4 regions of the Micromonospora sp. NPDC048830 genome follow, and region 3 is predicted to be linked to each of the others. Evidence: riboswitches for the same ligand, from Rfam matches in the RefSeq annotation. Region 3 holds a riboswitch; each other region holds the start of a gene.

The links. A riboswitch is a leader RNA that binds a small molecule or an ion and turns the genes downstream of it on or off. The one in region 3 is predicted to bind cyclic di-AMP.
Region 1: it holds a riboswitch for cyclic di-AMP, as region 3 does, so the genes downstream of both, ACGFIZ_RS18880 (coiled-coil domain-containing protein) here and ACGFIZ_RS10330 (C39 family peptidase) in region 3, are expected to answer to the same signal.
Region 2: it holds a riboswitch for cyclic di-AMP, as region 3 does, so the genes downstream of both, ACGFIZ_RS11975 (transglycosylase family protein) here and ACGFIZ_RS10330 (C39 family peptidase) in region 3, are expected to answer to the same signal.
Region 4: it holds a riboswitch for cyclic di-AMP, as region 3 does, so the genes downstream of both, ACGFIZ_RS01370 (NlpC/P60 family protein) here and ACGFIZ_RS10330 (C39 family peptidase) in region 3, are expected to answer to the same signal.

Annotation. Positions count from the first base shown of each region.
Region 1 covers NZ_JBICUP010000021.1:11,650-18,787, forward strand. Annotated here, with positions in the region: gene ACGFIZ_RS18860 (DUF305 domain-containing protein) at 1-612, opposite strand, end outside; gene ACGFIZ_RS18865 (hypothetical protein) at 702-1,205, opposite strand; gene ACGFIZ_RS18870 (copper-translocating P-type ATPase) at 1,267-3,342, opposite strand; gene ACGFIZ_RS18875 (YibE/F family protein) at 3,532-4,923, shown strand; cyclic di-AMP (ydaO/yuaA leader) riboswitch at 5,090-5,220, shown strand; gene ACGFIZ_RS18880 (coiled-coil domain-containing protein) at 5,225-6,247, shown strand; gene ACGFIZ_RS18885 (carbonic anhydrase) at 6,478-7,138, opposite strand, start outside.
Region 2 covers NZ_JBICUP010000010.1:96,686-103,823, forward strand. Annotated here, with positions in the region: gene ACGFIZ_RS11960 (iron ABC transporter substrate-binding protein) at 1-92, opposite strand, end outside; gene ACGFIZ_RS11965 (AMP-binding protein) at 231-2,750, shown strand; gene ACGFIZ_RS11970 (diacylglycerol/lipid kinase family protein) at 2,766-3,692, opposite strand; gene ACGFIZ_RS11975 (transglycosylase family protein) at 3,831-4,469, opposite strand; cyclic di-AMP (ydaO/yuaA leader) riboswitch at 4,472-4,639, opposite strand; gene ACGFIZ_RS11980 (hypothetical protein) at 4,881-5,231, opposite strand; gene htpG (molecular chaperone HtpG) at 5,366-7,138, opposite strand, start outside.
Region 3 covers NZ_JBICUP010000008.1:89,587-96,724, forward strand. Annotated here, with positions in the region: gene ACGFIZ_RS10315 (acyltransferase family protein) at 1-248, shown strand, start outside; gene ACGFIZ_RS10320 (hypothetical protein) at 607-1,080, shown strand; gene ACGFIZ_RS10325 (hypothetical protein) at 1,211-1,978, shown strand; cyclic di-AMP (ydaO/yuaA leader) riboswitch at 2,323-2,465, shown strand; gene ACGFIZ_RS10330 (C39 family peptidase) at 2,509-3,348, shown strand; gene ACGFIZ_RS10335 (CDP-glycerol glycerophosphotransferase family protein) at 3,543-5,267, opposite strand; gene ACGFIZ_RS10340 (D-ribitol-5-phosphate cytidylyltransferase) at 5,302-6,804, opposite strand; gene ACGFIZ_RS10345 (ABC transporter ATP-binding protein) at 6,953-7,138, opposite strand, start outside.
Region 4 covers NZ_JBICUP010000001.1:281,408-288,545, reverse strand. Annotated here, with positions in the region: gene ACGFIZ_RS01400 (hypothetical protein) at 1-311, shown strand, start outside; gene ACGFIZ_RS01395 (hypothetical protein) at 311-466, shown strand; tRNA gene ACGFIZ_RS01390 (tRNA-Gly) at 519-592, opposite strand; gene ACGFIZ_RS01385 (zinc metalloprotease) at 830-1,813, shown strand; gene ACGFIZ_RS01380 (pyridoxamine 5'-phosphate oxidase family protein) at 1,885-2,445, opposite strand; gene dcd (dCTP deaminase) at 2,545-3,123, shown strand; gene ACGFIZ_RS01370 (NlpC/P60 family protein) at 3,175-4,161, opposite strand; cyclic di-AMP (ydaO/yuaA leader) riboswitch at 4,228-4,367, opposite strand; gene ACGFIZ_RS01365 (hypothetical protein) at 4,582-4,938, shown strand; gene ACGFIZ_RS01360 (N-acetylmuramoyl-L-alanine amidase) at 4,935-6,017, shown strand; gene ACGFIZ_RS01355 (NlpC/P60 family protein) at 6,081-7,097, opposite strand.

The sequences.
Region 1 (7,138 bases), on a different contig from region 3:
GCTCGTGGCGATCCGCTGCGCCAGCGCCTTGGCGTCGGCGTTGGCGCCCTTCGCCAACTCGTCCTTCGCCATGCTGATCGCCCCTTCGTGATGGGCGATCATCATCGTCAGGAACCGACGGTCGAAATCGGTACCCGTCGCGCTCGCCAGGCTCGTCATGTCCGCCTCGGACATCATCCCCGGCATGTCGTGCGCGGTCGGGGACGGAGCCGCCCCGTGCCCGTGCCCGTGCCCGGAGCCGGCGGCCGGGAGCGGCCGGCCCCACGCGGCGAGCCAGCCGGTCAGCGTGGCGATCTCCGGGTCCTGGGCGCCCTTGATCTGGGCAGCCAGGCCCTTGACCTCCGCGTCGGCGGCCCGGGTCTCCGCGAGCTCCGCCATCTCCACCGCCTGCTGGTGGTGCGGGACCATCATCTGGGCGAACATCACATCGGCGTCGTTGAACGTGGCCGGCTCGCTGGCCGGGGCACCGCTGCTCACCGTCGCGGCCGGCGTTCCCTGACCGGACGAGGGGTGGCCGGAGTAGTCGGCGGAGCCGCAGGCGGCCAGGGCCAGGGCGGCGGTGAGCCCCATCCCGGCCAGGGCGGCGCGGCGGGCGGTCGTACGGGTTCTCATCGTCTTCAAATCCTTCCGGGTCGGAACGTACGAGGGCAGCACGGAGCGCCGGGCAACCGGCCAGGGGCCGGGCACCCGCGCGGGGCGTCCTACGTACGCGACACCGAGATCTCGGCCAGCCGCAGGCCGACCGGACGGGGCGGCGGGGCGCGCGGGCCGGGCGAACCTCCGGCGCTCGCGCCGCCGGCCACCCCGACGGCCCGCGCCCCCGCCAGCAGCAGCACGGCCACCAGCACGGCCAGCCCGAACGCGCCGAGGACCGCCAGGCAGACGCTCCACCCGGGCAGGCTCCCGCCGCTTCCGTCGCCGGGCAGCGGCCGGGCGAGGGCGCACCCGCCTTCCGGGCAGTCGCCGTGACTCGCGCCCGACCACGCCGACAGCTCCGCTCGAGTGGCTGGGGCCGGCGCGGCGGCGTGGGCGACGAGCACCGGCCGCGGTTCCGGCGGCCCGGCGGGGTGGTGACCCTCGTGGGCCCCGCCGGCGGCGTGCCCGCCGTGGCCGAGCGTGTGCATCGCGGTCAGCCCGACCAGGGTGCAGAGCAGCAGGGCCAGCCGGGCCCACCGCCCGGTCGTCGTCTGCGCCGCCGCCCGCACGCACCCACGCTAGCCTGCCCGGCCGGCGCCGCACCGGCGGACGCCCGGAGCCGGAATCCGGTCACCCCGGGCCGAGGCGCACCCGGCGCAGCAGCTGGGCGTTCAGGGCCACCACGATGGTGGACGCCGACATCAGGACCGCGGCGGCCGCCGGGCTCAACGTCACCCCGGCCTGGGCCAGCACGCCGGCGGCCAGCGGCAACGCGACCACGTTGTAGCCGGCCGCCCAGGCGAGGTTCTGCACCATCTTCCGGTACGACGCCCGGGAGAGCCGGACGACGGCGGCCACCCCGCGCGGGTCGGACGAGGCGAGCACCACGCCCGCGGACTCGATCGCCACGTCGGTGCCGGCCCCGATCGCGAGCCCCACGTCGGCCCGGGCCAGCGCCGGGGCGTCGTTCACCCCGTCGCCCACCATCGCCACGGTCAGCCCCCGGCGCTGGAGTTCGGCGACCTTCTCGTCCTTGTCCGCCGGCAGCACCTCGGCGAACACCTCGTCCACCCCGGGCCGGAAGCCGAGGTCGGCGGCGACCGCCCGGGCCACCGGACCGGCGTCCCCGGTGATCATGGCGATCGTCCGGACGCCCTGGGCGCGCAGCTCGGCGATCGCCTCCCGGGCCTCGGGGCGTACCTCGTCGGCGAGGGCGAACGCGGCGAGCACCGTGCGGGGCAGGCGGACCAGGTGCAGCACGGCGGCGCCGTGGGCCGCCCAGTCCCCGGCGGTCGTCTCCAGTTCGGCGGGGAGGTCCGCGCCCAACTCCCGCAGCAGGGCCGGGCCGCCCACCGCGTACTCCGTACCGTCGATCGTGGCCTGGACCCCCCGGCCCGGCAACGAGCGGAAGCCGGCCGCGCGCGCCGCCCCGCCGTGGGGCCCGGCGGCCGCCACGACCGCCCGGGCCAGCGGGTGCTCGCTGTCCGCCTCGACCCCGGCGGCCAGCCGCAGCGCGTCGTCCTCCCCGGTCCCGGCGGCGGTCGCGACGCCGGTGAGCACGTGCTCGCCCCGGGTCAGGGTGCCGGTCTTGTCGAACAGCACCGCGTCGACTCCGCGCATCCGCTCCAGCGCGAGCCGGTTCTTCACGAGGATGCCGGAGCGCGCCGCGACCGCCGTGGAGAGCGCGACGACCAGCGGGATCGCCAGGCCGAGCGCGTGCGGGCAGGCGATCACCAGCACGGTGACGGTCCGCACGACGGCCTCGTCGGGACGGCCGATGACGGTCCAGACCAGCACCGTCACGACGGCGGTGGCGGCGGCGACGTAGAACAGCCAGGCCGCGAAGCGGTCGGCGAGCACCTGGGCCCGGCCGCTGGAGCGCTGCGCCTCGGCGACCATCCGCTGGATGCCGGCGAGGGTGGTCTCCTCGCCGACCGCCCCCACCTCCACCCGGACCGCCGAATCGGTGGCGACCGTGCCGGCGACGACCCGGTCCCCGGCCGACCGGACGACCGGGCGGGACTCCCCGGTGATCATGGATTCGTCCAACTCGGCCGCGCCCTCGACCACCTGACCGTCGGCCGGCACCCGGCCGCCCGGCCGGACCAGCAGCACGTCGCCGACGCGCAGCCCCGCCACCGGCACCCGCTCGGTGCCGCCGTCCGGCCGGACCCGCTCCGCCTCGTCCGGCAGCAGGGCGGCCAGCGCGGCGAGCGCCCCGCGGGCCTGCCCGATCGCCCTCATCTCCTGCCAGTGCCCGAGCAGCATGATGGTGACCAGCGCGGCCAGCTCCCACCAGAAGTCGAGCCGGAACGCGCCGACGCTGGTCGCCAGCGAGGCCGCGTACGCCACGCTGATCGCCATCCCGATGAGCAGCATCATCCCCGGCGCCCGGTCGCGCAGCTCGCGGAGCGCGCCGACCAGGAACGGCCAGCCGCCCCACCAGAAGACCACCGAGCCGAGCACCGGGCCGACCAGGGACCGGCCGGGAAACTCCGGGACGCGGCCGAGCCAGTCCGTCACCACCTCGCTGGTGGCCACGATCGGCAGGGTCAGCGCCAGGCACAGCCAGAACCGGCGACGGAACATCTCCGGGTCGTGCCCCGCGTGCCTGTCGTGCCCGGCGTCTCCCTCCTGTGGCCCGGGGCCGCCGGTTCGCCCGGGCGCGTCCCGGCTCCCGTGCCCCGCGTGCGCGTCGTGACCCATGTCTCCAACATGCCGCCCCGCACGGCCCGCCGTGCGCCGAACCACCGACGGAGTCCGGCGCGCACCCTGCGCCCGCAGGTGGGCCTGGCTACGATTCCGGGGCGATGGTCATCCGGAATCCGCTCCGTCCGTCCGCGCCGTCCGGGCCGCCGGCCCGCGTCCCAGCCTGACACCGTTTGGAGATCGTCGATGGGCGCCGACCACAGCCGAGCTGCTCCGCCCACCCCGCCCGGGGTGCGGCGGATCCTCGTCGCGACCGTGCTGCCGCTCTTCGCCCTCACGGTGGTCGCCGCGATCCTTCTCTGGCCGCGCGGCGGCGGTCCGCAGGCCGACGACGCGGCGGCCGTCCCGCGGTACCACGGCACGGTGACCCGGGTGGTGACGGAGCCCTGTCCCCCGCAGCCGGACGCGCCGGAGGGCGGGCCCGCCGCCGCGGCGGGCCCGTGCGGCACGGTCACCGTACGGGTCGAGCAGGGGCCCGACGCCGGGCAACAGGTCGAGACGCCCATCCCGACCGGCCCGGGCGCCCCCACGGTCGCCGTCGACGACCGGATCGTCCTGGTCCGGCTGACCGACCCGGCGGACCCGGCGGCGACCAGTTACAACATCGCCGAGCACCAGCGCGGCAAGCCGCTGCTCTGGCTCGCGCTGGTGTTCGCGCTCGCGATCGTCGCGTTCGGCCGCTGGCGGGGGCTGGCCGCGCTGGCCGGCCTCGCCGCCAGCTTCGCCATCCTGTTGACGTTCGTGCTGCCCGGGATCGGCGGCGGCGGGTCGCCGCTGCCGATCGCGGTCGTCGGCTCCGCGTTGATCATGTTCGTGGTGCTCTACCTCACCCACGGGATCACCGCGCAGACGTCGGTGGCCGTCCTCGGCACCCTGGGCAGCCTGGTGCTCACCGGCGTCCTCGGCACCCTGGCGACCGCCGCCACCCACCTCACCGGGTACGGCACCGAGGACGCCACCACGCTGTCGATGTTCCAGGCCGACGTGGACCTGCACGGCCTGCTGCTCGCCGGCATCATCATCGGCTCGCTCGGGGTGCTCGACGACGTCACGGTGACCCAGGCGGCCACGGTGACCGAGCTGGCGCACGCCAACCCAGGGCTGTCCCGGTTGCAGCTCTACCGGGCGGCCACCCGGGTCGGGCGGGCGCACATCGCCTCCACCGTGAACACCATCGTGCTGGCGTACGCCGGCGCGTCCCTGCCGCTGCTGCTCCTGCTCACCGCCGACTCCCGCCCGGTGTCCGAGCTCCTGACGAGCGAGTTCCTGGCGCAGGAGATCGTCCGCAGCGCGGTCGCCACGCTGGGCCTGATCGCCGCCGTACCGCTGACCACCGGCCTGGCCGCCGTGGTCACCGCGGCCGGCCGCACCAGCCCGGGCCGGTCCGCCGCCGACGGCGATTCCCCCGCCGGCGTGCCCACCCCGCGCACGCCCACCACCGGTCACCGTTTCAATGAACGGGAAATCGCGCTGGAGGCGTTGAGCAAAGGAGGGGCCCACGACGGCTTCCGGGCCGGGCCGATCCACCCCCCGTCCCGGCCCGGAGATCGAGAAGGGAGCACGGACGCCGCATGGTGAGACTACTCAGCGCGACGATCGCCACTGTGCGACCTGCGAAACGCGTCACCCATTACCGAAAGCAATTACGAAATGACGCATTTGGCGGGCTTCTGGGCGTAGATCCGCAGGAGTGCTCTCAGGTAACCTCGCTGCCGGTCACCGCCGAAGGCGCGCAGCGGCGCCTGCGGGGCCACCGCCCAATCGCCGCGAGGCGAGCCGGGGAACCAGGTACCCGGGGTGAATCCGCGACCGCGGTAGGGGCCACTTCCGCCCCGAACCCGTCAGCTAACCCGGTCGGCGGACGACGGAAGGGAACACTGTGACGGCACCCCTACGCCGCTGGTTGACGCCCGTGGTGGCCGTGTTCGCGGCCCTGGCGATCCTCGCCGGACCGGCCGCCCCGGCGATGGCCGAGCCCTCCGGCCCCACCCCGTCCGGGCACGAGGAGGACGACGAGCCCCAGCTGATCACCGACGTCATCGAGGCCGCCAACCGCGACTACAGCCAGGCCAAGGCGAAGCTGACGAAGTCCAAGCAGCGCCAGCAGCAGCTCGCCCTCGAGGTGCAGCGGGCCCAGTTCGAGCTGGACGCCCTCGCCCCGCAGGTCAGCGAGTTGGCCGCCCAGTCGTACCGGACGGGGCGGATCGGCGCCATGGCGGCGCTGCTGGAGAGCGGGAACCCGGACTCGTTCGTGCAGCGCGCGTCCGCCCTCGACGAGCTGAACATGATCAACGCGCAGAAACTGGCCCGGGTCAACGAGGCCAAGACCCGCGCCGAGCAGGCCAAGCTGGCGCTCGACGCCGAGGTGCGCGAGCAGCAGAAGCAAACGGCGATCATGGCCAAGAAGAAGCACGACGCGGAGAAGGCCCTCGCGCTGGTCGGCGGCCGGGGCTTCACCGGCGGCCTGGTCTCCGCCACGTCCCCGGTGGCCCGGATCGCGCCCGGCCGGACCGCGGACGGCGGCTGGCGACCGGAGTCGTGCAGCGAAAACGACCCGACGACCTCCGGCTGCATCACCCCCCGCACGCTGCACGCGTACAAGGAGGTCAAGCGGGCCGGTTTCAACCGCTTCGTGGGCTGCTACCGGCCCGGCGGGCCGTGGGAGCACCCGAAGGGCCGCGCCTGCGACTGGTCGCTGCAGAACAGCGGCTTCAGCCCGTGGCACAACAACGACACCCGGATGTACGGCAACAACCTCGCCGCGTTCCTCATCCGCAACGCCGACCGGCTGGGCATCTACTACGTCATCTGGAACCGGCAGATCTGGTTCCCGGCCACCGGCTGGAAGTCCTACAGCGGCCCGTCCAACCACACCGACCACGTGCACATGTCGCTGCTCTGACGCCGACCCGCGAACGAGGGCCGTCCCGGGCGGGGCGACCCTCGTTCGCGTTCGGGTGCCGGCGACGCGGACGCGGGGGAGGCCGGCGGCCTCCGGCGCGGCCGGGCAGACCGGGCGGCGGCCGGGCAGACCGGGCGGCGGCCGGGCAGACCGGGCGGCGGCCGGGCAGAACAGACAGCGGCCGGGTGCGGCAGACGGCGGCCGGGCAGACCGGGCGGCGGCCGGGCGGGTCAGGCGGCGGCCGGCGGCTCGGTCAGGCCGACCGGCACCGCGGCCACCGCCCGTGTCTCGCCCGCGCTGAGCCGGTACGACAGGCCGACCACCGCGCACCGTCCGTCGGCCACCTCGGCGGCCAACACGGACGAGTTGGCCAGGATCGCCTCGACGGTGTGCGCGATGTGGATGTCGACGATCTCGTCGGGGTCCTCGACCCCCCGCTCGGCGGCCAGGCCGAGACTGGGCAGCACGGCGTCCACCACCGCCCGCAGGTGGCCGGCCGGCGCGACGCCGGTGCTGGCCGCCGCCCTGGCCGCCTGCACGGCGCCGCAGGAGTCGTGCCCGAGCACCACCACCAGGGGGGTGCCCAGCACCGTCACCGCGTACTCGACGCTGCCCAGCACCTCCGGGCCGACGGTGTGCCCGGCCGTGCGGACCACGAAGAGGTCGCCCAGGCCCCGGTCGAAGATGATCTCGGCGGCCAGCCGGGAGTCGGAGCAGCCGACGATCACCGCGAACGGGTGCTGCCCCTCGGCCACGGCCGCCCGGTGGTCGGCGTCCTGGTTCGGATGGTGGGGCGTGCCGGCGACGAACCGGCGGTTGCCGGCGAGCAGCTCGGCGAAGGCCTGCTCCGGGGTGGGCGGGAAACCAGCGGCCGCCGCACGGCCGATCGGC
Region 2 (7,138 bases), on a different contig from region 3:
CGCTTGTCGTTCGGCTTGCCCGGGTCGCCGCCGTCGTCGCCGCCACCGCAGGCGGTCAGGGAGAGGAGGCCGGCCAGGGTGGCGGCCAGCATGACACTCAGACGCTTCTGCACAGGTAAGGCTTACCTTAGCTATCGACTCCGCGCAAGTCCGTTCCGCCGACCAGGCCGGCTGTGACTCGTCCGACCCGGGCTTCCCGAGTGAGGTGAGCCTGCCCTAACCTGTGCGCCATGCGCGTGCTCCCCGCCGTCGAGGCGGTGCCGTTCGCCGCCGCCCTGGGCGGCCACGGCGACCGCCCCGCCGTGATCACCGCGGACGCCCGGCTCAGCTACCAGGACCTGGCCGGCCGCGTCGCCGACCTCGCCGCCCGCCTCGGCCCGCACCGGCGGCTGGTCCTGCTCGCCGGCGCCAACCGCCTCGACGAGCTGGTCGGCTACCTCGCCGCCCTCACGGGTGGACACCCCCTGCTGCTGGCGCCCGGCGACAACGCCGCGGCGACCGACGCGCTGATCCGGTCGTACGACCCGGACGTGGTGCTGCGCCGCGTCGGCGGGACGCTGGTGGTCGACGAGCGCCACCCGGCCAGCCGGCACGAGCTGCACCCCGACCTGGCCCTGCTGCTGAGCACCTCCGGCTCGACCGGCTCGCCGAAGCTCGTCCGGCTGTCCCGGTCGAACCTCCAGGCCAACGCCGAGGCCATCGCCGGCTACCTGGGCATCCGCGACACCGACCGGGCCGCCACCACCCTGCCGCTGCACTACTGCTACGGGCTGTCGGTGGTCAACAGCCACCTGCTGCGCGGGGCCGCGCTCGTGCTCACCGACCTGTCCGTGGCCGACCGCCGGTTCTGGGAACTGTTCCGCGCGGCCCGGGGCACCGCCCTGGCCGGCGTGCCGTACACCTTCGAGCTGCTGGACCGGGTGGGCTTCGCCGAGATGCGCCTGCCCCACCTGCGCTACGTCACGCAGGCCGGCGGACGGCTCGACCCCGAGCGGGTGACCCGGTACGCCGCCCTCGGCCGCCGGCGCGGCTGGGACCTGTACGTCATGTACGGCCAGACGGAGGCCACGGCCCGGATGGCGTACCTGCCGCCGCGTCTGGCGGCCACCCGCCCGGAGGCGATCGGCGTCCCGGTGCCCGGCGGCTCGTTCCGGCTGCGCCCCCTGCCCGACCGGCCGGAGCCGGACACCGGCGAGCTGGTCTACACCGGGCCGAACGTGATGCTCGGCTACGCCGACGGTCCCGCCGACCTGGCCCTCGGCCGCACCGTCGACGAGCTGCGCACCGGCGACGTGGCCCGCCGCGCCCCCGACGGCCTGTGGGAGATCGTGGGACGCGTCGGCGGGTTCGCCAAGGTCTTCGGGCTGCGCGTCGACCTGGCGCGGGTCGAGGAGCGGCTGCGCGCGGCCGGCGTGTCGGCGTACTGCGCGGGCACCGACCGGGAGCTGGTCGTGGCGGCACAGGCCCCGGCCGAGGCCGACCGTGTCCGGCGGCTCGCCGCCGCGGCGGCCGGCCTGCCGGCGCGGGCGGTGCGGGTGCACATGCTGGCCGAACTGCCCCGACTCGGCAACGGCAAGCCCGACCGGACCGCCCTGCTCGCGCTTCCCGCCGACCCGCCGGACGCCGCCGGGGCCGACCTGTGCCGGCTGTACGAGCGGGTACTGGACGTGACCGAGGTCACCCCGGACGACAGCTTCGTCTCCCTCGGCGGCGACTCCCTGTCGTACGTGGAGATGTCCGTCCGGCTGGAGGAGGCCCTGGGCGGGCTGCCCGCCGACTGGCACACCACCGCCATCCGGGACCTGCGCCCGCCCGCGCCGGAGGCGCCCCGCCGCCGCACCGCCGTGCTGGAGACGAGCGTGGCGCTGCGGGCGGCGGCCATCGTCGCGATCGTCGGGTCGCACATCCCGCTGTTCACCGTCAAGGGCGGCGCCCATCTCCTGCTCGCGGTCGCCGGGTTCAACTTCGCCCGGTTCCAGCTGACCGACGCGCCCCGCCGGGACCGGCTGCGCGCGGCCGGTCGCGGGATCGCCCGGGTGGTGCTGCCGGCGGTGCTCTGGATCGCCGCGGCCGGCGCGGTCACCGGGGACTACGGGCTGACCAACGTCCTGCTGCTCAACAGCGTCCTCGGGCCGCACGACGGGGCCACCGAGTGGCAGTTCTGGTTCGTCGAGGCGCTGGTGTACATCCTGCTCGCCGCGGTCGCGCTGCTGGCCGTGCCCGCGGTGGACCGGCTGGAGCGGCGGCTGCCGTTCGCGCTGCCGCTCACCCTCGCCGCGCTCGGCCTCGTCACCCGGTACGACCTGCCGGGGCTGGCCGACCGCGGCCACGTCCCGTCCGCCGTCGTGGTGTTCTGGCTGTTCGCCCTCGGCTGGGCGGCGGCCCGCGCCGACACGACCGCCCGGCGCGTCGTGGTCACCGCCGCCGCCCTGCTCACGGTGCCCGGGTTCTTCGGTCAGCCCGCGCGGGAGGCGCTGGTCGTGGCCGGGTTCGCGCTGCTGGTCTGGGTGCCCCGGCTGCCGAGCCGGCGGGTGGTCAACCGGGCGGCGGCGCTGCTGGCCGGCAGCTCGCTGTACGTCTACCTCACCCACTGGCAGGTGATGCCGCTGGTCGCCCCGTGGTCGCGGTGGGCGGCGCTGGTCGCGTCCCTGGCCGTGGGGATCGGCTGCGCGGCGCTCGCCCGGCTGGCCGCGCGGCGGCTGCCGGCGGTGGTACGCCGCGCCCGGGCGCGCGCCGCGGCCCTCGGGTGAGCCGGGCTCCGACCGTCAGTCGTCGGGGCAGCAGACCGTCAGCGCCCCGGGCCGCACCCTGACCTTCAGCCGTTTCGTCTCCGCCCGCGCCCCGCCGTCCAGCTCGTACGTCCGCGGCGCGGCGAACCGTACGGTGATCTTCCGGCCCCGGGTGATCCGCACGAACGGCGACTCGTCCGAGCGGCCGGCGGCCATCCGCCCGAGCGTCCGCGCCCAGTCCACCGCGCCGGCCGCCGTGGCCACCCCGACCTCCAGCGCGCCGTCGTCGGGACGGGCGTCGTCGAACGCGGGAATGCCCCCGGTGATCGTGCCGACGTTGCCGAACAGCACGCAGCTCGCCTCGCCGTCGAACCAGTCGGCCCCGTCCACCCGGACCCGGGTGCGGACCAGCTCACCGCGGACGTGCCGCAGCCCCGTCCACACGTACGCCAGGCGGCCCAGCCGGCCCTTGAGCCGGCGGTCGGCCTCGCCGATCAGCTCGCCGTCGAAGCCGGCGCCGGCCATCACCGCGAAGTGCTCGCCGTTGAGCCGGCCCAGGTCGAGCCGGCGCCGCCGGCCGCTGAGGCCCACCCGCACCGCTTCAGGCAGGTCGGCCGGGACGCCCACGTTGGTGGCGAAGAGGTTCGCCGTCCCGGCGGGCAGGATCGCCATCGGCACCCCGGTGCCGGCGAGGGCGTCGGCGCAGCGCTGCACCATGCCGTCGCCGCCCCACACGAAGACCAGCCCGGCGCCCCTGTCGAGCGCCTTGCGGACCTTCTTCGGCGCCTTGCGGCTCTTGGGCACCTCGTACCAGAGCAGGTCGTCGACGCCGGCGCCGGCCAGCGTGGCGCGCAACTCGTCGAGGCCGCCGCCGAGGGTCTTCTTCCGGTGGGCGACCACCGCGACGGTGCCGACGCGGCCCGGGGCGGCCTCGTCGGGCCTGGTCCTGGTGCTGGTGCTCATGCCCGCCGGTGTTACCCAGCCGGCCCGGAGTCCACGCGTCCCCGACCCCGGACCCTGGGACGGGAGCGCCCGGCCGGAGGACCGGCCGGGCGCTTCGGTGTGCCGGGTCGCCGGGCCGCATCGGCCGACGACCGTGCGTCAGAGGCTGAGCCGCTGGCCGGGGAAGATCAGGTCGGGCTGGTCGCCCACCACCCGCTCGTTCCTCTGCCACAGCGCGCGCCAGCCGCCCCGGACGCCCTTGGCCTGCGCGATCTCCGACAGGGTGTCCCCCGACCGCACCACGTAGGTCCGGCCGCCGCCGGTGGCCGGGGCGCTCCTCGTGGTGTCCCGCCTGCTCCGCGACGCCGGCGTCTCGGTACGCGAGGACCGCTCCTTCCTCGGGGCGGCCTTCGTCTCCGACTTCGGGCGGTACGTCTTGGTCGAGCCGCCCTTCCTGCCGCAGGTCGGCCACGCCCCGATGCCCTGGCCCCTGAGCACCTTCTCGGCGATGCGGATCTGCTCGCCGCGGGTCGCCAGGTCGGCGCGTGCGGCGTACTTCCTGCCGCCGTAGCCGGCCCAGGTGCCCTGCGAGAACTGCAGGCCCCCGTAGTAGCCGTTGCCGGTGTTGATGTGCCAGTTGCCGCCGGACTCGCACTGGGCGATGGCGTCCCAGTTGACCGCGGCCTGGGCCGGGGCGGCGGGCCCGAACAGGGCGACGGCCCCGGCGACGGCGCCCGCGGCGACGGCGGCACGGCGAGCGGTCACCCGACGATGGCGGGCGAGGTATTCAGTTGCCATGGTGATCCTCCACGCCGACGAGGTGAGCTGTCGGGTTCGGGCCGAGGAGCCCGGCCGCCGGTGGCGGCTTCACCCCGAGGTGACGGTGCACCGAGGAACGTTGGGTCCCCCGCTCCTGCCCTGAGGACAAGGTGCCGACGGCCGGCGGCAGGATTAGGCGTTACCGACCGTGGTGTCCACGTTCGTGGACCCGACCGACGTTAGGCACCATCCGCGACGGCCGCCCACCTCTTGTCGCCTTCGTCACCCGCTCGGGCGACGGGCTCCACAGTCGATTTGCGCCGCCGCGCCGGACGTGCATGGCGCCCGATGGACCGACTCCGACCCGGCCCTCCCCCACACAGGGCGGTCACGCATCGTGAGTTCCGTCCGATCCCGCCCATCGCCGACGCGGGCCATCCCCCACTCAGGTCAGTGCGGCGGGCGCTGGCCCAGCCCGCGCGCGGCGACGTCGGCCGTGCAGCTCAACTCCCCGGGAGCGAGCTGGACGCGGCTCGGCCGCCACACCTCCACCCGCTCACCGTCGACGCGGGCCAGCAGGCAGTCGTACTGGCTGCCGCGCAGCGCCACTCCGACGACCCCGCCCGCCGCCGTGACCTGCTGCGCGAACAGCGGGTCGAGGTCCATTCCGGCCAGCGCCGCGCGGACGCCCTGCTCCGTGGGCGCGGCGTGGCCGGACAGGGCGCGCCGCAGCTCGTCCTCGGCCGACGCGGGGATGTCCACCGGCCGGACGGCCAGCGGCGGGCCCTCCGGACAGGACACCTCATCGCCACAGGAGGCACACCCGGCCTGGTGGACCTTCGGTGTCGAAATCAGCGGTCGTGAGAGGGGCCCGCACGGCAGAACCGGCCGGCGCCTTCGTGGCGCCGGCCGGCTCGTACCTGTCCTCCGCCGCCCTAGAGGGTGCGGGCCAGCCGGTCGGCCAGGATCCTGGTGAACCGGGACGGGTCGGCCAGCTCGCCGCCCTCGGCGAGCAGCGCCATGCCGTACAGCAGCTCGGCGGTGTCGGCGAGCGCGTCGGACTCGGCGCCCTGCTCGTGGGCCGTGCGCAGCCCCTCCACCAGCGGGTGCCCCGGGTTCAGCTCCAGGATCCGCTTGACCTGCGGCACCTCGTGCCCCATCGCCCGGTACATCTTCTCCAGCGTCGGGGTGATGTCGTGCGCGTCCCCGACCACGCAGGCCGGCGAGGTGGTCAACCGGGTGGAGAGCCGGACCTCCTTGACGCTGTCGCGGAGCTTCTCCGTCATCCAGGTCAGCAGGTCGGCGTACTCCTGGCGCTGCTGCTCGCGGGCGGACTCCGCCTCCTTCTTCTCCTCCTCGGTGTCCAGGTCGACCTGGCCCTTGGCGATCGAGCGCAGCGGCTTGCCGTCGAACTGGCCGACGCGGTCGACCCAGACCTCGTCCACCGGGTCGGTGAGGATCAGCACCTCGTAGCCCCTGGCTCGGAACGCCTCCATGTGCGGCGAGTTCTCGATCATCGACCGGGACTCACCGGTCATGTAGTAGATGTCGCTCTGGCCGTCCTTCATCCGCTCGACGTAGTCGCGCAGGCCGGTCAGCTGCTCCGGGTCGTGGGTGGAGGCGACGGAGACGACGTCGAGGATCGCCTCGGTGTTGTCCGGGTCGTCGAGCAGGCCCTCCTTCAGGGCGGGGCCGAACTCCGACCAGAAGGTGCGGTAGCGCTCGGCGTGCTCGGTCTTCATCTCCTTGACCGTGGCGAGGATCTTCTTCACCAGCCGGCGGCGGACCGCCCTGATCTGGCGGTCCTGCTGGAGGATCTCGCGGGAGATGTTGAGCGACAAGTCGTGCGCGTCGACGACGCCCTTGACGAAGCGCAGGTAGTTGGGCATCAGCGCGTCGCAGTCGTCCATGATGAACACGCGCTTGACGTAGAGCTGCACGCCGCGGCGGGCCTGCGGGGCGAACAGGTCGACCGGGGCGTGCGACGGCAGGAACAGCAGCGCCTCGTACTCGAAGGTCCCCTCGCCCTTCATGTGGATGGTCTCGAGGGGGTCGGCCCAGTCGTGGCTGACGTGCTTGTAGAACTCCTTGTACTCGGCCTCGTCGACCTCGCTGCGCGGGCGGGCCCACAGCGCCTTCATCGAGTTCAGCGTCTGCACCTCGCGGGTGACCTCGTCGCCGGCGCCCTTGCGCTCGACGGTCATCCGGATCGGCCAGGCGATGAAGTCCGAGTACCGCTTGACGATCTCGCGGATCTTCCACTCGGCCGTGTAGTCGTACAGGTGGTCGTCGCTGTCCTCGGGCTTGAGGTGCACCGTGACGGCGGTGCCCTGCGGGGCGTCGTCGACGGTCTCCACGCTGTACGTGCCCTCGCCGGTGGACTCCCACCGGGTGCCCTCGCTCTGCCCGGCGCGGCGGGTCAGCAGCGTGACCCTGTCGGCGACCATGAACGTGGCGTAGAAACCGACGCCGAACTGCCCGATCAGGTCGGCGGACGCGGCCGAGTCCTGGGACTCGCGCAGCTTGGCCAGCAGCTCGGCGGTGCCCGACTTGGCGATGGTGCCGATCAGCCGGACGACGTCGTCGCGGGACATGCCGATGCCGTTGTCCCGGACGGTGAGCGTGCGGGCGTCGCGGTCGACCTCGATCTCGACGTGCAGGTCGGAGACGTCGGCTGCGAGATCCTTGTCGACCAGGGACTCCAGGCG
Region 3 (7,138 bases):
GGTGGGGCCCGCTGGCCGCGATCGGGTTCCTGCTGGTAAACCTCGGGCTGGCCGCGCTGCTGCACCGCTTCGTGGAGGTGCCGCTGACCCGCCGGCTCGGCCCGGCCCGCCGACCCCGGCGGCCCCGGCCCCCGGCCGCGGAGCCCACCGTCGCGCCGCCGTCGGCTGCGGAAGCCACCGTCGCGCCGCCCACGGTCCCCGCCCCGCGCGGGCGCCCCCGCGAGTACGCCGCTCTCCCCGATCGCTGACCGCCCCGGCTCGCCGGCCGCCCGCTTGGCGCTGGCCGCCTGCTTGGCGCTGGCCGCCCGCTTGGCGCCGGCCGCCTGCCGCCGACCGGTGGCGGCGCGCCCCGAGTGCAGAGCCCCCACGCCGACCCCCCCACGCGGAGCCCCCACGCGTGCCGGCCGAACCACCGGCGGTCGGCTGCTGTGGAGCTGCCCCGTCTGTGCGTCCGGGGACTGCCCCGTCTGCGCGGGCAGCTCCACATTGGCCGACAGCGCCGGTTCGGCCCAGGCGGCACGCGGGCATTCCCGACCGGATCGTGCCGGACGCGCCGACACGCCCGGCGTCCGTGCGCCGTACCGTCGGCGACGGTAGCGTGGACGCGTGCCGTCCGTCGCGCTCACCTGTCCTCTGTGGTGGGTCGCGCGCTCGGCCGCCCGGATGCTGACCAGCCTCGCGGTCGCGGTCGCCTTCTCCCTCGGGGCCGGCTCGCTGCCGTTCGACGCCGTGATCCCCGCCGACGCGTCTGCCGTCCGGTCCCCGGCCGGCGGTCTCTCCATCAGCGCCGTCGGTCACACCGACCCCGGCGCCCCGTTCGCCGGCCGGCCGGTCGTGCTCGGCGCGCCCGCCGGGGCGGCCCCGGCTCCGGGCGCCCCGGTCGGGCTCCGCGCCGTCGCGGACCACGCCGCGGCGAGCGTGGGCACCGCCGCCGCGTACACCGCCAATGCTCTCCCGGCCGGGGCGGCCATGCCGCCGCTACCCACCGCGCACCCCGTGGCCCGGGCGGCCGGGCCGGGCCGGGCGCCGCTCGGGCCCGCCCCCGCCGCTTCCGGCCCCCGCGCGCCCCCGCGGCCCTGACGCCCCGCGGGCCGAGCCCGCTTCCACCGCGCTCCAGGACCCCTCGCGTTCCCGCCGGCCCGACTCCGGTGGCGCTCCCGCGCCGCCCGGTCGGTCGGTGCGGGCTCCGCTTCCGCATCCACCCCGTGAGGTGCCGACGTTGGACACCGTTCTCTACCAGTTCCTGATCGAGGTGCCGCAGGCCGCCGTCATCTGGTTGGTCCTGCTCGTGCTGGCGCTGACCGTGCTCACCGTCCTGGTGACCCGCCCGCAGCGGGACCAGCCGGCGGGCGATCCCGCTCCGTCCGCCGTCGAGGCCGCCGCCGAGGAGTTGGCCGACCTGCGCCGGTACGCCGAGGAGGTGGCCGTGGCGGCGGCCGGCGCCGCGCGGACCGCCCGCCGCCGCCGCGACGCGTGGCTCGCCGCGCAGGAGGCCGCCGAGCGGGCCTGGCGGGCGTACGACGCGGCGGAGACGGCCGCCCGCCGGTTCGGCGGCGCGGGTGCCCTGCCGACGCCCCGCACCCCCCGCACCCCCACCGAGTACGCGGCCCGCGAGCGCTGGCTGCACCACGCCGCCACGGCCGCCCACCTGCGCGGCGAGCTGTCGATGGGGCAGCTCTGCGACGTCTTCGCCCGACGCGGCGGCTGGGACCCCCGGCGGCACCCGGTGGAGCAGGAGGTCGTGCTGGCCCGTGCGGTACGCGACGGCAGGCGGGCCGGGTACCTGGCGGCGGCGGAGCGGGAGCGGGCCGCCTGGCGCGACGCCGAGCTGGCCGCCGAGGCCGCCCGGATCCTGGCGGCCGAAGCGTCCGCCGCGGCCGAGCGGGCCCGTCCCGCCCCGGCGCCCCTAGCCCCCGCGGCGGTCTCGTCCCGGCGGCCCGCGTGGGTGGCCCGGTGGCGTCCGGCCCGGGCCGGCTGACCCCGGCCCGCGGCCCGGGCTGACTGGACCCGGCCCGCCCACATGCTGGGCCGACGGGCCGAACTCTGCCGGGTGAGCCCGGTCACGTCGCCTCGGAAACGGGCGTCGGCAACCATTCGGTGTGTTTGAAGACTGCAAGTCCCCGACGATCACGACCGATTGTCCGATTGTCGACCGGCGGCGCCGGAATGGTCGCCTATCCCATTGAGTCACGTCAGTTCCCGGATGTGCCGCAAAAAAATCGGCCGTCGAAGGTTTAAGCAGGTGACACGCGGTTGGCAGGCCGGCGACCGGCCAGTAGTGTCGGCCCGTCCGGTGCGGTAACCGATCGCAAGAGGCGACGCCGCGCCGACCCGCTCAATCGTGACCAACACGAACCGGGGACCCAGTGCACGTGTGGGGTGAATCCGCGGGCCACGGCCCGTGGTAGGGCGATCTTCCCGCCCGAATCCGTCAGCTAACCCGGTAGGCGGTGTCGGAAGGAGTTCCATCCTCGTGCAGCACCACCACACCTCTTGGTTGTCCGTCCCGTGGAGGAACGCGTGAACGACAACCTGAAGCAGCAGCTGCGGCGTCTCGCCGCCCGGCGGCCGTACCAGATCGTCGCCGGCTCGGCCGCGGCGCTCCTGCTCGCCTCCGGCACCGGGGCGCTGCTCGCGAACGGCGACGACGCCTCCGCCCCCCGGCAGGCCACGACGGCCGTCGCCGAGATCGCCCCCCGCCTCGACGGCGCGGCGACCCGGGGCCAGGCCCGGGCCGTGACCGACGCGCCGAGCGCCACCTCGACCGCGGCGAACCCGGACCTGACGGCCACCGCCGCCCCCACGCAGTCCGAGTCGAGGCCGGCCGCCCCCAAGCCGCCGTCGTCGAAGGCCCTCGACTACGACTACCAGGCGCAGACGACCTACTACAACTGCGGCCCCGCCGCCGTGCGCAACGCGCTGTCGGCCACCGGGATCGCCAGCGACCAGGACACCCTGGGCGTCAAGCTCGGCACCACCGAGATGGGCACCAACTCGGCCGAGGACACCACCCGGGTGCTCAACCAGATGGTCAAGGGCAGCCCCTACAAGACCCGGATGATCCCGGGCAACGCCGCCACCCCGGCGCAGATGGACCAGCTCCAGGCCGACGTGGTCAAGGCGATCTCGGCCGGGCGGGGCGTCGTGGTGAACATCGCCGGCTCCGCCACCGACGTCGACGGGGGCTGGCACTCGTTCCCCGGCGGCCACTACATCGCCGTCGTCGGGTACGAGGACCAGGGCCGCACGGTGAAGATCGCCGACTCGGCGAACCCGGCCGTGCCGTCGTACTGGATCAGCACGATCGCGCTGGCGAACTGGGCCGCCACCCGCGGCTACTCGGCCTGACCCGTCCTCCCCGCACACCGGGCGCCGGCCCGCCCTGGGCCACAACGCCCACGTCGAGGACCCGGCCGCGGTCCTGGCCCTCCTCGCCCCGTACGCGACGCCCGCGCGGGGCTGACCTCGCCCCGCACGCGGGCCGACCGGCCGGGTCGGCTGACCGGCCGGGTCGGCTGATCAGCCGGGGTGAGGGCGCCGGGTCAGGCTGTCGGGGACAGGGGGGAGCCGTCGTGGGCGACGGCCTCGGCGGCGCGCGGCGTGGGCGCGGCGGTCGGCTCCCCGCCGGCCGCCAGCTCCCGTCGGGCCGCCGCCAGGAACGCCTCGGCGTACGACTCGGCCGGGAAGTCGCCCAGGTACCGGGCCCGGGTCGCCCACCGGGCCGCCGCCGACGGGTCGGTGTCCAGCAGCCGCCCGAGCACCTCGTCGAGGTTGCCGGCGTCCCGCCGCAGCACGTAGCCCGACCCGGCCAGCGGGAACCGCTCGACGAACCGGTCGCCGTCGGCGCCCATGTCCGTCACCGCGTACGGCTTGCCCGAGTAGAGGTAGTCGGAGATCACGCCGGAGACGTCCGAGACGAGCGCGTCGGAGCGGTTGACGCAGTCGACCAGGGACATCCCCCGGCTGGCCGCGGCACCCCAGACGTGCTGGCGGCCGGTGCGGGCACGGTCCGCCGCGAGCAGCTCCTCCAGCCGGGCGAGCTGCCGGGCCGACGCCGGGTTCTGCGAGGTGTACGGGTGGGCGCGCAGGATCACCGTGGCGCCCCGGGCCAGCAGCCCCCGGACGATCGTCTCGCCCACCGGCAGCGAGCAGTAGTTGGCGTCGGCGTGGTGGCCGGTCCACGTCGGCGTGTACAGCACGGTCGGGTTCGCCAGGCCGGTGACCTGCGCCCGGCGTACCTCGATCGACTCGACCTGCGGGCGGCCGACCACCACGAACTTCTCGGCCGGGATCTCCACGCCCGCGCGGGCGTACCGGTCGATCGCCGCCGGGCCGGCGACGAAGATCCGGTCGAAGATGGCCGAGACCGGGTTCGCGCTCGGCGCCTTGTCGCTGTCGCCGTGGTGGATCTGGATGTGGGTGAGCTGCGAGAACCGGATGCAGTGGCTGTTCTTCGCCCCGTGGTTGACGTAGAACGCCACCCGCAGGCTCGGCACCAGCGCCTCGTCCATCGTCCTGGTGGTCGGGCAGTAGACCACGGGGGCCGTGGTGGCCGCCGCGATCGGGGCGAGGAACTCCGGCTCCCGGACCAGCACCAGGAACGGCCGGCCGATCCGCTCCAGGTACGGCAGCCACATGGTGACCTGGTACTCGGACCCGGGCGGGGCGGAGAAGTGCAGCAGGAACTCCGGCTGGTGCCGGCGCAGCGCCCGGGCCACCGCCCCGCCGCCCGCGCCCGGGCGGAACCGGCGGCGGGCCAGGTCCAGGGCGACCGCCCCGGCGGCGGCGCCGACGAGCAGGGCCGCCACCAGCGCGACCGCGGCGGGCAGCGCCAGCGCGGCGGCCAGGGCGACGGCGGCGAGCAGCGCCAGCAGGGCGTCGCCCAGCCCGGCGGCGACCAGCGGCGTCCACGACCGGACGGGCAGGTTGGCGGCCCGGATCTCCAGGTTGCCGGCCTGCCGCAGCGGGCCGACGAGCAGCACCAGCCCGAGCAGGACGAGCGCGGTGGCGGCCAGGGCCGGGTCGAAGCCCGCGTCGAGCCGGCGCGCGTACCCCACCAGGACGCCAGCGGCGAGCAGCACCGCCTCGGCGGTGCTGTCGGCCGCCGGCCGGACCCGGCGCTCCCAGGCCGCGGCGGCGAGGGCCGCCACCGCGAGCGCCAGCCCCCAGCCGGTCGCGCCGGTGAGCGCGAGGACGAGGAACGCCAGCACCGCCAGGCCGGTGGCCGCCGCCCGGGCGGTCAGCTTCCTGACCAGGTCACCACGCATGTCGGTACCCGCTTCTCCCGCCGCGCCGGCGAACTCAGCCGGCCGTCGCCGGGGCGGCGGGCTTGCCGGCCTGGCCGGGAATGCCCGCCGCGGGCGCCTCGCCCGGCGCCCGGCGCACGTCGATGACCTGCCCGGTGAGCTCCGAGACCAGCACGTCCAGCGACGACTGGGCGACCGTCTCGGCGGCGAGCAGGGTGTGCTCCGGCTCCTCGCCGAACGCCTTGGTGCGCATCGGGGTGGCGGTGCGCTCCGGGTTGATGCAGTTCACCCGTACGCCGTACTCGGCCCACTCGTCCGCGAGGGCCTGGGTCAGGTTGACCAGGGCGGCCTTGGTCGCCGAGTAGAGCGCGTAGCGGGCCCGGCCCCGGGTGTACGAGCTGGAGGTGTAGAGCAGCAGCTGGCCCTTGGTCTGCTGCAGGTACGGCAGGGACTGCCGGGCGATGGTGACCGGGCCCACGAAGTTGACGTGCAGGACCCGGTCCATCGTCTCCTGGTCCATCTCGGTCAGCTCGCCCTTCTCCAGGATGCCGGCGGTGACGACCACGTGGTCGATCCGGCCGGTGGCCTCGAAGGCGGTCCGCAGCGCGGCCTCGACGTCCTCGGCGCGCTCGACGTGGGTGCCGGTGGTGGAGCGGCTGAACGGGAAGACCTGCGCGCCGTAGCCGCGGGCCAGCTCGGTCAGCTCGTGGCCGATGCCGTAGCTGCCGCCGAAGACGACGATCGTCCGGCCGGTCAGCTCCTCGGTGTAGGCGCGCTGGTCGGTCAGCCGGGGCGCCTGCGCGGCGGCGAGCTGGAACAGCTTGTCCGCCAGGTGCACGTCGACCGGGTGGGTGACCTTGATGTTCTCGTCCGAGCCGTCGATCACCTTGATCGGGGTGCCGGGCAGGTAGCGCAGCACCACGCCGCAGTCGTCGGTGGCGGCGAAGTTCGGGTCGTCCGCCGCGATCCGGTACGCCTCGCGGATCGTGCCCGAGCGGAACGCCTGCGGGGTCTGGCCGCGGCGCAGGGTGGAACGGACCGGGATGTCGGTGATGCAGTCGTTCTCGTCGACCTGGACGATCGTGTCGGCCGACGGGATGGCCACGTCGACGGCCGAGTATGTCCACAGCGCGTTGACGCACTCGCGCACGATGCGGGCGCTGACCAGCGGACGCACGGCGTCGTGGAAGAGGATGTTGACGTCGCCCTCGCCGACGGCGTCCAGCGCGATCCGGGTGGTGGCGTTACGGGTGTCGCCGCCCTCGACGACCTTGCTGACCTTGCGGAAGCCGGCCTTGTCGACGATCTGCTGCGCCTCGGCGACGTGCCCCGCGGCCATCAGCACGATGATCTCGTCGATCTCGGGGGCCGCCTCGAAGACCGCCAGGGTGTGCTCGATGATCGGCTTGCCGGCGATCTTCAGCAGCTGCTTGGGGATGCCGAGGCCCAGCCGGGTCCCGGTGCCGCCGGCCAGCACCACCGCCACTGTCCGCGCGGGCCGCCACGGTGCCGGGGTCTCCGGTGCGGCGTCCAGGCCAGCGGTGTGGTCCTGCGTCATGTGCCGATCCTCACTTCCGGGGGAGGGATGCCAAACGTTGGGTTGCGACCGCACTACGGCCGGGTGAACGATAACGCGTACGCCGCGCCGCCCCCAGGGACGACGCGGTGGGTCGGCACCCGCACGACACCGTACGGGCGCCGCAGCCCTACTTGCCGTTCGAGAATTCCTCGTAGGCGCGCAGCACCTCGTCGGTCGGGCCGTCCATCCGCAGCACGCCCGACTCCAGCCAGATCGTCCGTTCGCAGGTGTCGCGGACGGAGGAGAGCTGGTGGCTGACCAGGAACACCGTCCCAGCGCTCTCCCGCAGCTCGCGTACCCGCTGCTCGCTGCG
Region 4 (7,138 bases), on a different contig from region 3:
CCGCGCTACGCCGCCGCGACGTCGACCCGCGCTGTAGGACCGTGACGGTCCGCGCGACCCTGGTCGAGCGCTCAGACGGAAGCCTCGCCTTCGGGCCACCCAAGACCGATGCCGGCATTCGGACCGTCACCGTCCCCGACGCGATCCGCCGCGACATCCGCGCCCACCTGGACGACTTCGTCGGTGACGATCAGGACGCGCTCATCTTCACCGGAGCGAAGGGCGCTGTCCTGCGCCGCTCCAACTTCCAGACCTGCGGCACACCGGAAACACCCTGGCCTCTCGCACCGGTGCCAGCCTCGCCGACCTGATGGCCCGGATGGGCCACGCCTCCACCCGCGCGGCCATGATCTACCAGCACACCGCGCAGGAACGTGACGAACACATCGCGAACGCGCTCAGCTCCCAGATCAAGCAGACCCGGAATCGGGCACGCAGCGGGCACGGGCAGCGCAAGAAGCGGTAGCAACATCGAAGGCCCTGGCTGGGACTGACGTCCTGGCCAGGGCCTTCGTGTGTGGAGCGGGTGACGGGAATCGAACCCGCACTGTCAGCTTGGGAAGCTGATGTTCTGCCATTGAACTACACCCGCAGGCGGCACCACTGTACCTGAGGTCACCGCCACTCCGCACCAGGTACCCCCCTCGGGCGCGTCACCGGCGCCCCCGGCACCCCCAAAGATGACATTCCATCAGGAAAAACCCCCAGAAGTTTTCATCCCAGCAACACATGCCCATTCTCAAATTCGTCGATCGGATGTAACGTCACCTCCACGTTTCAGCCTCGGCGTGACATACCCCCTGTCGCGTCGTCAGAAAGAGGTGGGCCCATGGGACTCCGTCCCAACCTGCTGACCCGGCGGACCGCCGGCGTCGCGTCGACGACCCTCGCGCTGCTGCTCAGCACCGCCGCGGTGGGCGTCGTCCCGGCCGCTTCGGCCTTCTCCGCCGCCCCGTCGGACGCCTGCGTCGAGCCGGCCGACGTCCACACGGACGCCCGGATCAAGGCCGGCGGCCACGCCAAGCACGAGCCGAACGAGCTGACCTCCGCCCAGGTCCGTGAGCGCGAGGCGGACCTGGCCGCCGCGCTGCGCGAGCGGGCCAACTTCCGCCCCGGCGCCGGGGCCACGCCGGTGGCGAGCGTGACCATCCCGGTCATCGTCCACGTCATCCAGCGGGACAGCACCCGGGCCGGTGGCAACATCCCGGACTCGATGATCACCCAGCAGATCAGCGTGCTGAACCAGGCGTACAGCGGCGCCACCGGCGGCGCGGCCACCGCCTTCGCGTTCCAGCTGCAGAAGATCAACCGGGTCACCAACCCGACCTGGTACCCGATCGTGTACGGCTCGTCCGCCGAGCGCTCGATGAAGAGCACCCTGCGGGAGGGCGGCAAGAACACGCTGAACGTCTACCTCGGCGAGCTGAGCGACGACCTGCTCGGCTGGGCGACCTTCCCGCAGCGGAAGCTGAGCAGCTCGGACGGCGTAGTCGTGCTGGGCGAGTCGCTGCCGGGTGGCACCGCCACCAACTACAACCAGGGCGACACCGGCACCCACGAGGTCGGCCACTGGCTGAACCTGTACCACACCTTCCAGGGCGGCTGCTCCGGCGCCGGCGACAGTGTGGACGACACCCCGGCCGAGGGTTCGGCGGCGTTCCAGTGCCCCACCGGGCGGGACACCTGCACCGCGGCGGGCCTGGACCCGATCACCAACTTCATGGACTACACCTACGACTCGTGCATGTACCAGTTCACCCCTGGTCAGGCGAGCCGGATGCTGACCGCGTGGAACGCCTACCGCGCGGCCTGACGTACCACCGCTGCTGACACTCCGGTGCCGGCTCCGTCCTACGACGGGGCCGGCACCGGCGTCTTCGGGGGTCAGGCCGCCGCGCGGTGGGCGCCCTGCGCGCGCCGGGCCGGCCCCTGATCGGGTACGTCGACACTGGCGCCGCCCGCGGGCCTCGCCGCCACCGGGTCCAGCCAGACCTGCACGGCCGGCCGGCCCGGGCCGTCGCCAGGAGCGGACGAGCCGCCGTGCGCCCGCCGGGTCAGCATCGCCACGTCGACGGTGAACTCGAACAGCCGCCAGTCGACCTGCGGCGCGGCCCGCCCGATCTCGGCCAACCGGGCCACCCGCGCCTGGTCGGTCACGGGCCGGGCGCGCCCCGCCACGTACGCCTCGTCGTCGCTGTCCTCAGGTGGGAAGGAGTGCAGCGCGTAGCGGCCGTCGCGCTCCAGGTCGCGCCGCTTCGGGGAGTCGATGACGAAGCAGAAGAGCCCCTCGTCGGTGATCACCGGGGACACCGGGTGCACCCGGGGCCCGCCGTCGGCACGGACGGTGGCCAGGTAGCCGAAGCCCGGCCCGTACTGCTGCATGAGGAGGCGGATCCCGTCGGCGAGTCGTGGCTCGTCAGCGGCGAATTCGGACCAGGAAGCCATGCCGGCATCCTATCGAACAAATGTACGATCAGCGACCACGACACGCAGGTCCCCCGAACCGGTCGCAGCGGCTGTCACCAGGATCGCTATGGTGTTGCGATGCTGCTCTCCGACCGCGACCTCGTCAGCGAGCTGAACGCTGGCACGCTCGCCCTGGAGCCGTTCGAGCCGAGTCTGGTGCAGCCGTCGAGCATCGACGTACGCCTCGACAAGCTCTTCCGGGTCTTCAACAACCACCTCTACACGCACATCGACCCGTCGATTCAGCAGGACGACCTGACGTCGGCGGTGGAGGTGCCCGACGGCGAGCCGTTCGTGCTACACCCGGGCGAGTTCGTGCTCGCCTCGACGCTGGAGGTGATCTCGCTCGGCGACCAGCTCGCGGGTCGCCTCGAAGGCAAGAGCTCGCTCGGCCGGCTCGGGCTGCTGACCCACTCGACCGCCGGCTTCATCGACCCGGGCTTCTCCGGGCACGTCACGCTGGAGCTGTCCAACGTGGCGAACCTGCCGATCACCCTGTGGCCGGGAATGAAGATCGGGCAGCTGTGCATCTTCCGGCTCTCGTCGCCGGCCGAGCACCCGTACGGGTCGGCCGTCTACGGCTCGCGCTACCAGGGGCAGCGCGGCCCGACCCCGAGCCGGTCCTGGCGGAACTGGCGCACCTGGCCCACCCGCTGACACCGCCCGGCGGCGAGCAGGGGCCCCCGTCCCGCAGGGGCCCCGTACCCGTCAACCAGGGCGGCCGTAGCTGTTGACCTGGCCGTCGTCGACGCGCTTCATCTTGATCGGGACGCCAGCCTGGGAGGCGTGCACGACCCAGCCGCCACCGACGTACATGCCGACGTGGTGCAGGTCGGCGTAATAGAAGACGAGGTCGCCGGGGCGCAGGTCGGCGCGGCTCACCCGGGCGGTCACGGCCCGCTGCCGGGCCGCGTTGTGCGGCAGCGAGACGCCGGCCTTGGCCCACGCGGCCATCGTCAGGCCGGAGCAGTCGTACGCGTTCGGGCCCGCGGCGCCCCACACGTACGGCTTGCCGATCTGGGCGCAGGCGAACTTGACGGCGATCCCGGCGCCGCCGCCCGGATAGCTCGCCGGGCACGGGGCGGGCCGCAGCGAGCCGCCGCCACCGTTGCCGTACACCTTGATCCGGAGCTTCTGCAGCCGGTCGATCTCGGCGTTGATCTGCTTGCGCTTCGCCGCGAGCTGGGCCTCGGTGCGGGTGAGCTGGGCGACCATCTCGTCCAGCGGCTGCTTCTTCGCGGCCAGCCGGTCGCGCAGGTCGACGACCGTCTGGACGTCGCGCTGCTGGCGGTGGGCGAACTGGTCGAGCAGTTCCAGCTGCCCCAGCATCTGGCTCGCGGAGCGGCTGCCCAGCAGCGCGTTCACGGCCGAAAGATTCTCACCCTTGTACGCCTCGACGGCGAGGCCGTTGACCTTCGCCATCGCCTCGTCCACCTGACGCTGCAACGGCCCGATCTGCCGGGCGAGCGCGTCGGCCTGCTTCCGCTTCGCGGCGAGGTCCTGGCGGGTGGCGTTGTGCCGCTCGATGAGCGGTTCGAGCTTGTTCCAGTCCTGGTCGATCTGCTGCTCGATCTCGGCGACCGACGGTTCGGCGTGGGCCGGGGGCGCGACGCCGGCCAGGACGACGGCGGCGCCGGCGAGGGCGGCCAGGGCGGTGGTGAAGCGTGACCAGCGTGGACGCGGCGCAGCCGGCATCCGGTCGGCGTGGGCCGACCGGCGCGACGGGCGCCGCGGGGCATGGTGTGCCACCGGGCTCCGTTCTCCTTCTTCCGTACCGCCTACCGGGTTAGCTGACGGGTTCGGGCGGGAAGGGAGAGCGCCCTACCGCAGCGAGGCTGCGGATTCACCCCGGCGTACCTGGGTCCCCGGCTCGCCCGGAGGCGACTCGGCGGTGTCGGGCCGTCACCGCCCGGTGTGGGCGGCGCTGTGACCGGCCGACGGTTGACCAGAGTAGAGACGGGCGTTACCGATTCGCAACCCGACGGGCTGTGACACTCCGTATGACCGGGGTCTCCGTAGCTTTCCTTCACGCAATATCGATAACCGGAAAGGTATTGACCCCTTGGGGCGGCGGCGGGAGGGTGGCCTCACCCAGACCCTCACTCGGGAGGTTCGATGCCCCGATCCAACCTACCGGCGAGCAGACGCGTCCTGCTCGCCGCCGTGGTGGCAGCGGCCACCGCGGTCCTACCCTTCGCCGCCGGGCCCGTCGCGGCCGAGCCGCTCGGCACCGGGTCCGCCGACGCACCCACCGACCGGCAGCAGCAGTACGCGGCCGCCGCGGCCGAGTACGGCGTGCCGGAGAGCGTCCTGCTCGGCGTGTCCTACCTGGAGTCCCGGTGGGACACCCACGCCGGCCGCCCGAGCACGAGCGGCGGGTTCGGCCCGATGCACCTGACCGACGCCGAGCGGGTCGCCTCGGCCGAGGCCGCCAGCGCCCACGTCGACGAATCCCCAGCGTCAACCTGGTGAAGCGGGCGGACTACCTGGGCTGGCACTACACGCTGCGCTCGGTGGACGGCTACATCGCCCAGCACATCAAGGCCAAGGACGTCGGCTGGCACGCCGGCAACTGGTACGTCAACGCCAAGTCCATCGGCCTCGAGCACGAGGGCTTCGCCGGCCACGGCACCTGGTACACGGAGGCGATGTACCGCACCTCCGCGAAGCTGGTGCGGCACATCGCGCTGCGGTTCCAGATCCCGCTGGACCGGCAGCACATCCTCGGCCACGACAACGTCCCCGGCACGGTGGCGTCGACGGTGGCCGGCATGCACTGGGACCCGGGCCCGTACTGGAACTGGTCGCACTACTTCGACCTGCTGAAGGCGCCGTTCCAGTCGACCGGCACCCCGCACACCGGGCTGGTCACCATCGACCCCGACTACGCCAGCAACCAGCCGGCGTTCACCGGCTGCAACCGGCAGCCGCCCGGCGTCCCGAGCCCGCCGCCGCCGATCGCGCCGTGCCCGCTGCGCGGCTCGTCCTCGGTCGTCCTGCGCACCGCGCCGAGCGCCGACGCGCCGCTGGTGAACGACCGCGGGCTGCGCCCGAACGGCACGCCGAACACGATGTACATCTCCGACCACGGCGCCCGCGCCTCGACCGGGCAGACGTACGCCCTCGCGGACGTCCAGGGTGACTGGACGGCGATCTGGTACCTCGGGCAGAAGGCCTGGTTCCACAACCCGGCGTCCGCGCCGACGGCGAAGTGGGCGCAGGGCTTCGTGGTGGTCCCGAAGGCGGGCAAGGCCACGATCCCGGTGTACGGGCGGGCGTACCCGGAGCGGGAGGCGTACCCGGCCGGGGTGCCCTACCAGGCGATCTCGCCGCTGCAGTACACCCTCCCGGCGGGCCAGCGGTACGCCGTCGGCGGCGTGCTGGCCGGCGAGTACTACCGGGCCGTCACCTTCGACGGCTCGTCGCCGGGCGACTGGACGGTGATCCGGGGCGAGAACCGGTACGTGCAGATCCAGTTCGGCCACCGGGTGATGTACGTCAACCAGGACGACGTCGACGTGCTGCCGGCGACGGTGGGCGCGCCGCGCTGACCGCAACCGCGCACGGAAACGGCCCCCGCTCGAGCGGGGGCCGTTTCCGTGGTTGCGTGGGCGTCAGCCGGGGCGGCGGAAGCCGGCAACCGGCATGTAGTTGATGCTGCTCACGTTGACGGGCTTGCCGGCCCGGGGCGCGTGCACCATCTTGTCGTTGCCGAGGTAGAGGCCGACGTGGTGCAGGTCACTGAAGAAGAACACCAGGTCGCCCGGACGCGCCTCGGAGCGCGGGATGGCCCGGCCCTCGTTCCACTGCGCCCCCGTGAAGTGCGTCAGGTGGATGCCGGCGGCCTTGTAGGCGTACTGGGTCAGGCCGGAGCAGTCGAACGCGTTCGGACCGGTGGCGCCCCAGACGTACGGGTCGCCGACCTGGGCGCAGGCGGTGCGGATGGCGATCCGGGCCGCCTCACTGACCACGCCCGAGATCGTGGGGCAGCCCTCGGTGACCACCACGGTCTTCGGCATCATGCCCTGCAGCCGCTTGATCTCCGTGTTGATCTTCGTCTTCTTGGCCGCCAGCTCCTTGGTCTTCTTCTCCTGGTCGGCGATCAGGGTGTCCAGCTTCTGCTTCTCGCCGTCGTACTTGGCGCGCACCGCCATGACCCCCTCGATCTGCTTGCGCTCCTGCGCGGCGAGGCGGTCCAGGATCGTCAGCTGCTCGGCGAGCGTCCCGGGCTTGGTGCTGACCAGCAGCGCGCTGAGCTCCTGGGACGGGCCGGACATGTAGTACCGGGAGGCGAGGTCGCCGACGCGGCTCATGGCCAGGTCGGCCTCCAGCGCCAGCGGCTCGATCTTCTTCTGCAGCTCGTCCGACTTCTCCTTGTTGACCTTCAGCTGGGCGCGCACCTTGTTGTACTGCTCGATCGTGGGTTCGAGCTGCTCCCACTGCTTGTCGATCTGCGCCTCGAGCTCGTCGACCGACGGCGCGGCGTACGCGGGCGCGGCCAGCACGCCGGCGCCGACGGCGACGGCCGCGACCAGGGTGAGCAGGCGGTGTGCGACCCGGCGTGCGCGGCCCGGGCGAGCGGACGGTAGTCCGGGCACACGACGATGAGGAGGCATGGTTGCCACCGGCATGGACTCCTTCGCAACCGACCGCCGGGCGCCTCGCGAGGGGG